One region of the Lamprobacter sp. genome, then DNA from elsewhere that is predicted to be linked to it. Evidence: predicted binding sites of a transcription regulator. Region 1 holds the regulator's gene; each other region holds the start of a gene.

Region 1 (4,220 bases):
CAATCCATTGAGTCCTTGGGGCCTGATGCGTGGGGCGCTGCGCCATCGGCAAGCACCCTGGGGTGGCAATCAGTTAACCTCATCCCGCCTCATCGACTGGCTCGACCTGCTGGGCTTTCAGTTGGAGGTGCGACACTGGTTATTATTTCGGCCACCTCTGCGGTCCGCCTTTAGCCAGCGCCTCAATTGGCTCGAAGAAGCCGGTACACGCTGGTGGCCCCTGTTTGGTGGCATCTATGTGGTGCGCGCGGTCAAGCGCGTGAGCCTTTCCACTCCGCTGCGACCGCGCTGGAGACAACGCCCAGCATTTCTGCCCAGCGGCGCCGTGAAGCCAACCGCCCGTGAAGGTCATCATGTCCGCTAGTCAGTTGTCTGCCGCAAAGGCGCAGAATGAACGCCCAACGGCCGTTGAGGTCTTCACCGATGGCGCCTGTAAGGGGAATCCGGGGCCCGGTGGTTGGGGGGCGTTGATGCGTTATGGCGCACACGAGAAGGAGCTCTTCGGAGGTGAGTCGCAGACCACGAATAACCGGATGGAATTGATGGCAGTGATTCAAGCACTTGAGACCCTCAAGCGGCAGAGCAGCGTGATACTGACCGTCGATTCGCGCTATGTACAGGATGGGGTCGAGCGCTGGATGGCGCGTTGGAAGCGCAATGGCTGGATGACCAAGCAGGGGAGTCCGGTGAAGAACCAGGATCTCTGGCAACGTCTCGATCAGGCACTGGCTGGCCATCGCGTGAGCTGGCGTTGGGTCCGCGGCCACAGTGGACATGCGGAGAATGAGCGTGCCGACCAACTCGCCAACCGGGGCATCCCAAAGCGGGCCTGATCCCCAGGCTCAGATCTCCCAGGCTAAACAGTTTAGGAAGGGTGTGATGCGACAGCTTGTTGTCGATACGGAAACCACCGGGCTTGAGCCCAGCGAAGGGCATCGGGTCATCGAGATCGGCTGTGTCGAGGTGGTTGAGCGCCAGCTGACCAAGGCCAACTTTCACCGCTATCTTCAACCGGATCGCGAGATCGATGCCGGAGCAGTTGCGGTGCATGGGATCTCGAATGCCTTCCTCGCCGACAAACCGCGCTTTGCCGAGATCGCCGAAGAGTTGATTGACTATCTGCGTGGCGCCGAGCTGATCATCCACAATGCCGCGTTTGATGTCGGATTTTTGAATCATGAGCTGAGCCAATGGCGTCCAAATGCCCCCCGCATCGAGGATTTATGCACGGTTGTCGACACCCTCGCATTAGCGCGGCAGCGGCATCCTGGGCAACGCAACAGCCTTGATGCGCTCTGTCGGCGCTACGAGATTGATAACAGTCGCCGCGATTTGCACGGGGCCTTGCTTGACGCCGAGATCCTTGCCGACGTCTATCTGGCGATGACCGGCGGTCAGGTCGCGCTGGCGCTCGGCAGCGAGTCCACCCCTGATCATCACGGCGGGCAGGCCGAGGCTGGGGTCTTACCGAGACGGGTGCGGAAGGACAGGCCGCCACTGCGCATCCTGCGTGCGACAGATCTTGAACGCTCTGCACACCTCGCCCGTCTCCAGGCGATCAACGCTGCGAGCGACGGCGGCTGTGTCTGGATGTCGTTGTCGGGCAAGACCAGAGCACCCTAGGCCCATCGTCCATGCCGGAGTCTTACCTACCTGGGTTCGGCAAACAGACTCCGGTGTGCCGAGGGGCTTGAACCCGGCAAGGCGTTTGAATCTGGCAGGACGGTGCCGCGGTCAATTCGAGCGCTGTTTATGGGCACTGGATGGCGGTGCACCGGCCATCATCTCGAGCGCGCTCAGGTTGAGTACCTCGACGTGCTTGCGATCGACACGGAGCATGCCGTCTTCTTGGAAACGGGTGAAGAGCCGGCTGACGGTTTCGACCGCGAGACCAAGATAGCTGCCGATCTCATGCCTGGACATGCTCAGGTAGAAGTCGGTTGGCGACAAACCACGCTTGCTGAGTCGGCTCGACATGCTGGTGAGGAAGGCCGCGAGTCGCTCCTCGGCATTCTTCTTGCCGAGCAGCAGCAGCATATCGGCGTCCTGCCCGATCTCCTTGCTCAACAGACGATACATCTGGTGCTGCAGCGAGGGGATCGAGGCCGCGAGCTCCTCGAAGCGTTGGAAAGGCACCTCGCAGATCGCTGAGGTCTCGAGCACCTTGGCAGAGCAGGCATGGCAAGACTTGTCGATCGCATCCAGGCCGATGATCTCACCGGGAAGATGGAAACCAAGCACCTGCTCGCCGCCTTCCTCACTCGGCGCATAGGTCTTCACCGAGCCCGTCTTGACGACATAGAGGGAGCGGAAACGCTCGCCACCTCGGAACAGGTGGTCGCCGCGATGCAGTGGGCGAGAGCGTTTGATGATGGAGTCGAGGCGATCGACATCTTCCGGCGCGAGTCCCATCGGCAGACAGAGCTGCGATAGTGAGCAATTCTTGCAGGCGACTCGGATCGTGTCGAACGAGATAACTTTTCGCTGAGTCAAAGCAAGCTTCCAGTGTGTGGTTTAACCGTATTCTGCAACTCAAGTTGACATGCATCAAGCGTCAATCTGATTTGCATACACGCGCGTTGCGTATTGAAATTAACGGTCAGGATTTCGCGGGGCACACGCAAACGCTGTCGCGAGGGGCGGCAAGCGTGACGATGAGGGCGTTACAGTCCGGTGCTCGCTTCCGATCAGGGCCATCTGCGCGCTCGCTGACAGCCCTTGGGCACGGCCGGCGGAAAATAGAAAAAGCCGCGCCGAGGCGCGGCTTGGGCAGAAACGGTAATGAGCCGTTACTTACTTGGCCTCAGGAGCAGCCGGGGCGGCTGGAGCCATCGGCGCGCCGTAAGGCATGCCATAAGGGGCGCCGTAGCCGTAAGGGGCACCATAGCCGTAACCTGGATAGCCGTAGCCATAGCCGGGGTAGCCATAGCCGTAACCGTCGCCATAGCCGCGACCATAGCCATAGCCGCGCCCGCGGCCATAACCCCGGCCACCACCGCTCATGCTCATGTTGAAGTCGCCGTAGCCGTCACCCAACATGTCGCTGAACATGTCGCCCATGCCGTCGCCCCAACCGTTGCCGTAGCCAGGACCACCGTAGCCGGGGCCGCCCCACCATGCCTGGGCAGCGCTCATCGAGAAGGCAGCGCTGGTGGCAATGGCGGCAATGCCCATGACCTTTGCAAACTTGTTCATTGTGATGCTCCGTAAGGGTGGTAAATCGATCCGCCGCAGCCCCTGCGATCTGTGTGGGTCAGCTCCGCGTCGAGCTGCGATGGAGGTCCGCAGAGAACGAACGCCGCGGAGTATACGTGCAGCGGATACTGCTTGTGAAGTCCATGATCGACGCCATGGCATCGGACCTTTCTCGGTCGGAATTGTGAGGTCGCAGCCAATTTGCTACCTTGAGAGGGGTATCCTATCCAGACCCAAGTCGTCTGCCTCCACAGGTCATGCCCAAGTTTATTTTCGTTACCGGCGGCGTTGTCTCGTCGCTCGGCAAAGGTATTGCGTCCGCGTCCCTGGCTGCGCTGCTCGAAGCGCGCGGTCTCAAGGTGACGATGATCAAGCTCGATCCCTACATCAATGTCGATCCGGGCACCATGAGTCCGTTTCAGCATGGTGAGGTTTATGTCACCGATGATGGTGCCGAGACTGATCTTGATCTCGGACACTATGAGCGCTTCCTCCGCACACGGATGGGGCGCAACAACAACTTCACCACCGGCCAGATCTACGAGAGCGTGATCCGCAAGGAGCGCCGGGGCGACTACCTCGGTCGTACCGTGCAGGTGATCCCGCACATCACCGACGAGATCAAGGCGTCGATCCGCCTCGGTGCCGACGAGACCGATGTCGCCATCGTTGAGATCGGTGGCACTGTCGGCGACATCGAATCGCTGCCCTTTTTGGAGGCGATCAGGCAGATGCGGGTCGAGGTCGGCGTCGAGAACGCGCTGTTCATGCACCTCACCCTGGTGCCGTTCATCCCGGCCGCCGGCGAGATCAAGACCAAGCCGACTCAGCACTCGGTCAAGGAGCTGCGCTCGATCGGTATCCAGCCGGACATCCTGCTCTGCCGCGCCGAACGCGACCTGCCAGATGAGGAACGGCGTAAGATCGCGCTCTTCACCAATGTTCCGGAGCGGGCGGTGATCTCAGCGATCGATGCCGATCATATCTACCGCATTCCAATGCTGTTGCACGCGCAGGAGCTCGAT
Region 2 (4,220 bases), on a different contig from region 1:
CAGCTCCATCAGCTCATCGAGCCGGCGCAGCAGCCCGGCCTCATCGCCACGATGGGTATAACCAAGCCGCGCGCAGTTGATGGTCACCACACCGAGCGAGCCGGTCTGCTCGGCCGAGCCGAATAGCCCGTTGCCGCGCTTGAGTAGCTCGGTCAGATCCAGCTGCAACCGGCAGCACATCGAGCGCACCATGTTCGGCGAGAGCTCGGAGTTGAGGAAGTTCTGAAAATAGGGGAGGCCATATTTTGCAGTCATCTCAAAGAGATACTCTGCATTCTCGCTCTCCCAGGGGAAATCCTCGGTGATGTTGTAGGTCGGGATCGGGAAGGTGAAGATGCGCCCCTTGGCATCGCCCTCGGTCATTACCTCGATGTAGGCGCGGTTGATCATGTCCATCTCGGCCTGCAGTTCGCCGTAGCTGAACGACTGCTCCTGGCCGCCGATCACCGGCACCTGCTGGCGCAGATCCTCGGGGCAGACCCAGTCAAAGGTCAGGTTCGTGAACGGGGTATTACCGGTAATGAAGGTCTTGCCGCGACGACGAGCGACGAAGGTGCCGTTGCGGGTCGTCGGACACCAGACCTTGCCGCGATAGGGCTTGCGCTCGATCAGCTGAATATAGGTCTCGCGGTTGCGGACGATGTTCAGCACATGCACGCCGGAATCCTTGCGGGTGTAGACCGTGCTGCCCCAGCCCGCCAGGCTGCAGAGTTCTTGCAGGGCGTCGAGGTTTTCCTGGTCGTTGGTATAGATGCGTGTGCGGCCGTTCGGCTCGATGCTGCCGTCGCCCTTGACATAAGTCTCGAGAAACAGCCGGATCTGCCGCGCCGACAGGGTGCGGATCAATGCGGGCACACACTTGCGCTGCAGATAGCCGAGCACCAGCTCACTGCCCTCGCTGTTGAGCCGATAACGACAGACAGGGTGATTGGCATAGGTGCCAGTCTGGCGTCGCTCATGCCAGGTCAGGCCCATCTCGGTCAGCAGCCATTCGATCTCGGCCGCGTTCTCGCGGTTACCCGTTGATTGCCAGATGCTGACGCGACGCCGACCGGCGTCAAAATCGAGGTTCCCCTCCGCAACCACCCAAGCCAGCAGCATAACCAGGTTGTCATCCACCTCAACCGTCGAGGTGGTCTCCCAGGCATTCGGCACGATCACCGGCGATTTCAGCTTAGCGACGTCTTCGATCTCTTCGAGAATCCAACGGTTATCCGAGTTGAAAACCTTTCTGACGACCTTGTGCTGTGGCGTGACCCATTGCTCCTGGGTACGGTTGCGCAGCACATACATCTCGCCGTCGAAGTCGTAGGCCGTGATCGCCAGCGGCTCCAGGTACTCCAAGCGATTATTGCGCCAATCGAAGGTGGCAATCCGTTCGCCCTCGGCGATCTGGTCGTAGCGTTTCCAGCCCTGCTCGGTCAGGCACTCGGTCTCGGCATCGACGCACTGACAACCCCACCGCGAGGGCACATTCAGGTTGTAGATCAGCTCCTGGATGTACTGCTTGACGCGCGGATAGTCGAGACCATCGACGCGCACATAGGGCGCCATGTAGGTATCGAAGCTCGAGAATGCCTGGGCGCCCGCCCATTCGTTCTGCAAGGTGCCGAGGAAGTTGACGATCTGTCCGATCGCGCTCGACATGTGCCGCGGCGGCCCGGCCTCGACCTTGCCCGGCACGCCATTCAGCCCCTCGGTCAGCAGGGTTCGCAGCGACCAACCGGCGCAGTAGCCGGCGAGCATGTCGAGATCATGGATATGGATATCGCCCTCGCGATGCGCCTCGCCGACCTGCGGCGGATACACATGCGACAGCCAATAGTTGGCGATCATCTTGCCGGAGGTGTTCAGGATCAGCCCGCCGAGCGAATAGCCCTGATTGGCATTGGCCGCGACGCGCCAGTCCGAGCGGTCCAGGTACTCGTTGATCGAGCTGGAGACATCCACCAGCGTGCGCCGATCGGCGCGCAGCTTGGCGCGCTGCTCACGGTAGACGATATAAGAGCGCGCGGTCTCGAAATGATTGGCGCTGATCAGCGTCTGCTCGACGACGTCCTGGATACCCTCGATGTCTGGGTTGCGCCCTTCACCGTAGCGATGTGCCAGCACCTTGACCACCTGCGCGGTCAACAGCTGCGCCTCCATCTCGCCGAATTCGCCCGTCGCTTGCCCAGCACGCGCGATCGCCGACTGAATCTTTGAGGCGTCAAACGGAACCTGCTCGCCATCGCGCTTGGTGACGCTTGTTGGCAAAACAGCGAGTTGGGCAGCAAGGGTCGTCATAGAAAGGCTCACCGACGAAAGACACAAGATATTGTGTTGCGGAGTATAGCGAACGCAAGATGTGGTTGATAGCGGTCTGCCGCAACAGCCGGCAGCGCATTGACCCAAGTCAGCTCCAATGCGGACTGCCCCTCGGTGATCCCCAGACGCACAGGTTCCGGACCAGCCCGATGTTCGCTCGCCCTCTCCAGAATCACGCTTAGCAGGATGAGCAGGAAACCCGGCGATCTCAGCTGCTGCGTGACGCCAAAGACGGGTGCAAGAACCCGCAGAGCGCTGTGCGATCAGCAGGCTCAGCACCGACAGCGGCCTGGCCGATCGGCGGTTCGACCGGCGGCACAGGAAATCCATTGATTCAGCAGCGCTTGACACCATGATCCCCTTTCCCGAGGATGAGCCGCTCAACCCCGTCGCTCTCAACCCCATCGCTCGCCCCACATCGCTCGATCAGCCTTAGCGAATCGAACAGAATCCATGCCTCGCAAAGTCTTCATCCAAACCTACGGCTGCCAGATGAACGAGTACGACTCGTCACGGATGGCCGACCTGCTGCGTGAGTCACATGGGCTCGAACGCACCCAGTGTCCCGAAGAGGCCGATGTGCTGCTGATGAACACCTGTTCGATCCGCGAGAAGGCACAAGAGAAGGTGTTTTCCCAGCTTGGGCGCTGGCGGCCCTGGAAGGCCCATCGGCCAGGCCTGGTGATCGGCGTCGGCGGCTGCGTCGCCAGTCAAGAAGGCGAGCTGATCCGCGAGCGCGCCCCTTATGTCGATCTGGTCTTCGGTCCACAAACGCTGCACCGTTTGCCGGCGATGCTCGATGCGCTCGAGCAGCGGCATCAGCCGCAGATCGACGTCAGCTTCCCCGAGATCGAGAAGTTCGACCGCCTGCCCGAGCCGCGTGCCGAGGGGCCGAGTGCCTTCGTCTCGATCATGGAAGGCTGCTCCAAATACTGCACCTATTGCGTGGTTCCCTACACCCGTGGCGAGGAGGTCAGCCGCCCCTTCGATGACGTCATCGCCGAGGTTGCCAGCCTCGCTGAGCAGGGCGTGCGCGAGATCAACCTGCTGGGGCAAAATGTCAACGCCTATCGCGGCCCGATGCACGATGGCGAGATCGCCGACCTGGCATTGCTGATCCGCTACTGCGCGGCGATCGACGGCATCGACCGCATTCGCTTCACCACCTCGCACCCGGTCGAGTTCTCCGACAGCCTGATCGCGGCCTACGCCGAAGTCCCCGAGCTGGTGAGCTATCTGCACCTGCCGGTGCAGAGCGGCTCAGACCGCATCCTGGCGCTGATGAAGCGCGGCCATACCGCCCTCGAATACAAGGACAAGATCCGTCGGCTGCGACGTGCCCGCCCTGAGATCAGCCTCTCATCGGACTTCATCGTCGGCTTTCCCGGCGAGACCGAAGCCGATTTCGAGGCCACACTGCAACTGATCCGCGAGATCGGCTTCGACCAATCCTTCAGCTTCATCTATAGTGCGCGACCCGGCACCCCAGCTGCTGACTATCCCGACCTCGTCCCCACCAGCGTCAAGCAAGCACGGCTCGCGCGGCTGCAGCAGCAGATCAATCAGCAAGCGCAGCAGATCAGCCGCAAGATGGTCGGCGAGCTGCATCGCGTCCTGGTCACGGGCCTCTCTCGCAAAGACCCGAGCCAGCTAGCCGGGCGCACTGAGAACAACCGAGTGGTCAACTTTAGCGGCCCCAAAGTGCTGATCGGCGGATTCGTTGACCTACTGATCACTGAAGCCCTGCCAAATTCCCTGCGTGGCGAGCGACAGCAGGCCACCGCGGCTGGACCAGCGAGCTTGGTCAGCGTCGCACCGCCACTTGGGCTCGGCAACGCCCGGCTATAGTTTAGCTGCAGTGCATTTGCGACCGATCGACCGATCAGCCCTGCCAACAGCGCCTCGTGCGCACC
Region 3 (4,220 bases), on a different contig from region 1:
CAGCCGCAGGCTCAGCCCCAGTCCGAGTAAGAATGCCAGCAGCGACCATTGCGCCATTGATGCCGCGATGGAAGGCATTATCACGGTCGTCCGGCCTTTGGCTTCGGCTTCATCCCATCGAGTTCGACGACCCCTGCAGCTCGACCTTGTCGTAGATCTCAGCCAGCGACAGCTCGGCCTCGATGAGACTCAGCGGAATGCTGTCCGCTGCACCCTCGTAGCTGCTCAGGCTCCAGGTCCCATCTGGCTGGCGTAGAAATAGCTCCGCCTGCATCTGATCTTGCGAGAGCAGCAGATAGGCCCGCAGGCTTTCCAAGCTTCGATAGTGTCGAAACTTGTCACCCCGGTCGTAGGCCTCGGTCGAGTCAGAGAGGATCTCGACGATCAGGATCGGATTGGTGACAACGTCGCGCCGGCCGTCGTAGAACGCGCGCTCGCCGCAGATCACCATCACATCCGGATAGGCACCGACCTCGGCCGAGGCGATGTAGACCTTCATGTCACTCGGATACACCCGGCAGGGGCGACCTTTGAGCTGGCTGCGCAGCTCTGCGCCAACATTGAGCACGATCAGATTGTGCTCCTCGGTGCCACCGGCCATTGCAAAGACCTCGCCAGCCACATATTCGCTGCGTTGGTCGATGGTGGTGCGCTCGATGGCAAGCCAGTCGTCGAACGAGAGATGCGGTTGGGATGCAGCAGCGGACATCATGGCCTCCGGTGAGTCATTGCGGCGGATGCTGTGGTGCCAAGTATAGCCTTGGTCGCGCCTGTCTTGGCCACCAACATCGGCTCAGCGCGGCTTGAAAAGACGGTTGCCCGCACAGGCCTGGCAGCCCACGCAGCCTTCTTGCCGCGAAGGCTGCGCAGACCAGGATCAGCCAATGCGGCTAGCCATCACGGATCACGCAGGCCAGTCGGCTCAAGCAGCCGCCATCATCGCCGTCACATCCTCCTCCACGCGACCAATCGGCTTAATGTCGAAGGTCTCGATCAGCACCTTGGCCACGTTCGGCGACAGGAAGGCCGGCAGCGTCGGGCCGAGCCGGATGTGCTTGACGCCCAGATGCAGCAGCGCCAGCAGCACGATGATCGCCTTCTGCTCATACCAGGCGATGTCGTAGGAGATCGGCAGCTCGTTGATGTCATCGAGCCCAAACACCTCTTTCAGCTTCAGCGCAATAAAGGCCAGCGAGTAGGAGTCGTTGCACTGGCCGGCGTCGAGCAGGCGCGGGATGCCGCCGATCTCGCCGAGATCCAGCTTGTTGAAGCGGTACTTGGCGCAGCCGGCGGTGAGGATCACCGCGTCCTGCGGCAAGGCTTGGGCGACGTCGGTGTAGTAGCTGCGCTCCTTGTGCCGGCCGTCGCAGCCGCCCATGACCACGAAGCGCTTGATGGCGCCGGTCTTGACCGCGTCGACCACCTGATCGGCCAGTGCCATGACCTGGGCATGGGCGAAGCCGGTGGTGATCTCGCCCTGCTCCAGCTCGGTCGGCGGCGGGCAGGTCTTGGCCTGTGCGATGATCGCCGAGAAGTCCTTGGCGCCGCCCTCAAGCCGATCGCCGATGTGCTGGACGCCCGGCCAGCCGGTCATGCCAGTGGTGTAGATCCGATCGCGATAGGCGCTCTTGACCGGCGTGATGCAGTTGGTGGTCATCAGGATCGGGCCGTTGAAGGCGGCGAATTCGGTGTCCTGCTGCCACCAGGCGTTGCCGTAGTTGCCGACGAAGTGCGGATACTGCTTGAAGGCTGGATAGGCGTGGGCCGGCAGCATCTCGCTGTGGGTGTAGATGTCGACACCGCTATCGACGCTCTGCTCGAGCAGGTCTTGCAGATCCTTGAGATCGTGGCCGGAGATCAGGATACCGGGGCGGCTGCCGACGCCGAGCTTGACCTGGGTGATCTCCGGGTGGCCATAGGCGCTGGTATTGGCCTCGTCGAGCAGGGCCATCGCGGTCACACCGACAGCGCCGCACTCCATCACCAGCGCGGTCATCTCATCAATGCTCAGCTCCCGAGTGGTCGCGGCCAGCGCCTTGATCATGAAGGCATAGATCTCGGGCTTCTGAAGACCGAGGATGGCGGCATGGTCGGTATAGGCGGCCATGCCTTTGACGCCATAGACCAGCAGCTCGCGCAGGGAGCGCAGGTCTTCGTTGGGCTGCGACAGCACGCCGACCTCAGCGCCCTTGGCGGCATAGGTGGCTGGGCTGCCGGTCCAGTTCAGCTCGTCCTGATCACCGCTAAAGCCGATCGCGGCCTTGAGCGCATCGCGCTTGGCGAGGGTGGCCTGGATTAGGCTGTTGAAGCGCGCCGGATCGAAATTGGCATTGGTGATGGTGGCGAACAAGGCTTGGGCGATGAAGGGACCAACGGACGCATCCGGCTGGCCTTGGCGCTCGGCCTGCTCGGCGACGATGGCGAGGCCCTTGAGCAGGTAGACCAAAAGATCATGCTGCACGGCGATGCTCTCGGTCTTGCCGCAGATACCCTTGGTGGTACAGCCGGTGCCCTTAGTGGCCTCTTCACATTGGAAACAGAACATACTCATTGAAAGACTCGGTCCGCTGACGGTGGTTGGGGTGGCGATGCCAGGATCGACAGGGACAGTCTTTCAACTCAGAGGGGGATGCGACTTGATCATGGTCAAGCCGGTTTTCGGCCTCAGATGCCAAACATGGCCGGATCTCGCAGCGCGCAGGGGCTCGACCTGAGCCTGATCGTCGGCCGAGGGCCAGCGTCCGCCCTCAGCGCCTCCTAGACTGCAACCACCTCGCTGTGGATCATGCTGTCCGTCGCGATCTATGCCATCGCCGGCGCTTGATAGAAGGGTGACGGGACCACCGGGTAGGCGCGGAATATGTGGCGGTAGACATCGTCCGACCGGAGCTGGACATCCTCGTCGCTGTACTGCGCCACCGGCAGGCCGGTGTCGTCGCTCCACAGGTGGTCGTGGATCGCCTGGCGAACGGCATCGCGGGTCGCCTCTTTATCTTTCCAGTGATCGACGCGCAGCTTTTCGGCCTTGAGATTCTCCAGCAGCTCCGCCGCGACGACCTTGATGCGCTTGATCTCGTCTGCCGAGAGGTCCGGCTTCTTCAACAGGTCGAACACCGCCAGCGACTCCTCGTCCAAACCTTCCCGTACCGCTCGGTCCTCTTCCGCATCCAACTCCTGCACCAACCTGAGCAGGGCCTCAAAGGTCTGCTCGATGGTCAAGCGATCTTTCTCGCGGTTATAGTCGGTGACAATCTGCTCGTAGTGCTGCTGGAAGTCGGTACGCAGTGGGTTCTGTTGCAGCAGGCGCTTGAGGCGTTGCTCCACGGCGTTCTTCAGGTCCTGCACCGTGGTGCGCTGCCGGGGCGAGCGCTCGAATTCCCGCTTCAGCCGCTCGAAGTCGATCCGGCTGATGTCATAGGCAGCGGATTCTTCGTCCGCGCGCGCGGGCTTGGTCTCGATGGCCTCGTCCACCACCTGGTGCAGTTGGCGGATGATGGCGGTGATGTCCGCCTGCTCTCGATCCTGCTGTAATTGCTTGTAGACCACGTCGATGGCATCACGGTCGGGCCGATGGGCATTGATGCCAGCGACGTTGATACAGGCCTTGAAGGTCTTGAGCACCTGCCGACACAGGATCTCGAAGTGCTTGCGGGTCTCATCGTTCTCGTTGGCAGCCTCCTTGCAGGCGAGGATGGCGGCGTTGCGGGCGAAGCCGGTCTTCTCGATCACGGCATCCAACGCCGCGGCACGCTCGTTCAGAAAGTCACGCACCAGCGCGATCGCCTCTGTCAACTCCTCCAGCAACGCCTCGTCGGGCTTGGCCGGATCGCTCTCCTCGCCGCCGTCAGGTCCGATGCCGACGAAGGTTGCGAGCGCCCGACGCAGGTGCTTCAGGATGCCGCAGTAGTCAACGATCAGGCCGTTGTTCTTGCCCTCGTGCACGCGGTTGGCGCGGGCGATGGCCTGCATCAGCGTGTGGGCCTTGAGCGGCTTGTCCAGATAGAGTGTGGACAGGCTCGGCACGTCGAAGCCGGTCAGCCACATGGCACAGACGATGGCGATGCGAAACGGGTGCTCGGCCTGCTTAAAGGCCTCGTCGAGCGCCATGCGCTGCATGTGCTGGAACTGGGGCTTCGCGCGCATCGCCGCCGGCAGCTCCATGCCCTCCTTCATGAGCTTGCGGTGCGGAACGATGTCCAGGTCCCACCGCTGAAACTTGG

Evidence for each region. Region 1 encodes FNR, which switches genes on or off when oxygen is low (the NO sensors DNR and NnrR bind a similar motif). Its sites were predicted from a motif close to TTGATNTANATCAA; they were not measured.
Region 2: a site for FNR is predicted at 2,386-2,399, ahead of VBE63_RS03220 (ribonucleoside triphosphate reductase). Genes of this name have one in related genera too.
Region 3: a site for FNR is predicted at 2,637-2,650, ahead of hcp (hydroxylamine reductase). Genes of this name have one in related genera too.

What each region holds. Positions count from the first base shown of each region.
Region 1 covers NZ_JAYESN010000026.1:45,553-49,772, reverse strand. The annotation lists gene VBE63_RS09275 (class I SAM-dependent methyltransferase) at 1-364, shown strand, start outside; gene rnhA (ribonuclease HI) at 354-833, shown strand; gene dnaQ (DNA polymerase III subunit epsilon) at 880-1,623, shown strand; gene fnr (fumarate/nitrate reduction transcriptional regulator Fnr) at 1,735-2,493, opposite strand; gene VBE63_RS09255 (sulfur globule family protein) at 2,794-3,195, opposite strand; gene VBE63_RS09250 (CTP synthase) at 3,453-4,220, shown strand, end outside.
Region 2 covers NZ_JAYESN010000007.1:28,804-33,023, reverse strand. The annotation lists gene VBE63_RS03220 (ribonucleoside triphosphate reductase) at 1-2,286, opposite strand, end outside; gene miaB (tRNA (N6-isopentenyl adenosine(37)-C2)-methylthiotransferase MiaB) at 2,761-4,155, shown strand.
Region 3 covers NZ_JAYESN010000192.1:1,646-5,865, reverse strand. The annotation lists gene VBE63_RS23650 (Uma2 family endonuclease) at 110-709, opposite strand; gene hcp (hydroxylamine reductase) at 923-2,551, opposite strand; partial or broken gene VBE63_RS23640 (type I restriction endonuclease subunit R) at 2,803-4,220, opposite strand, start outside.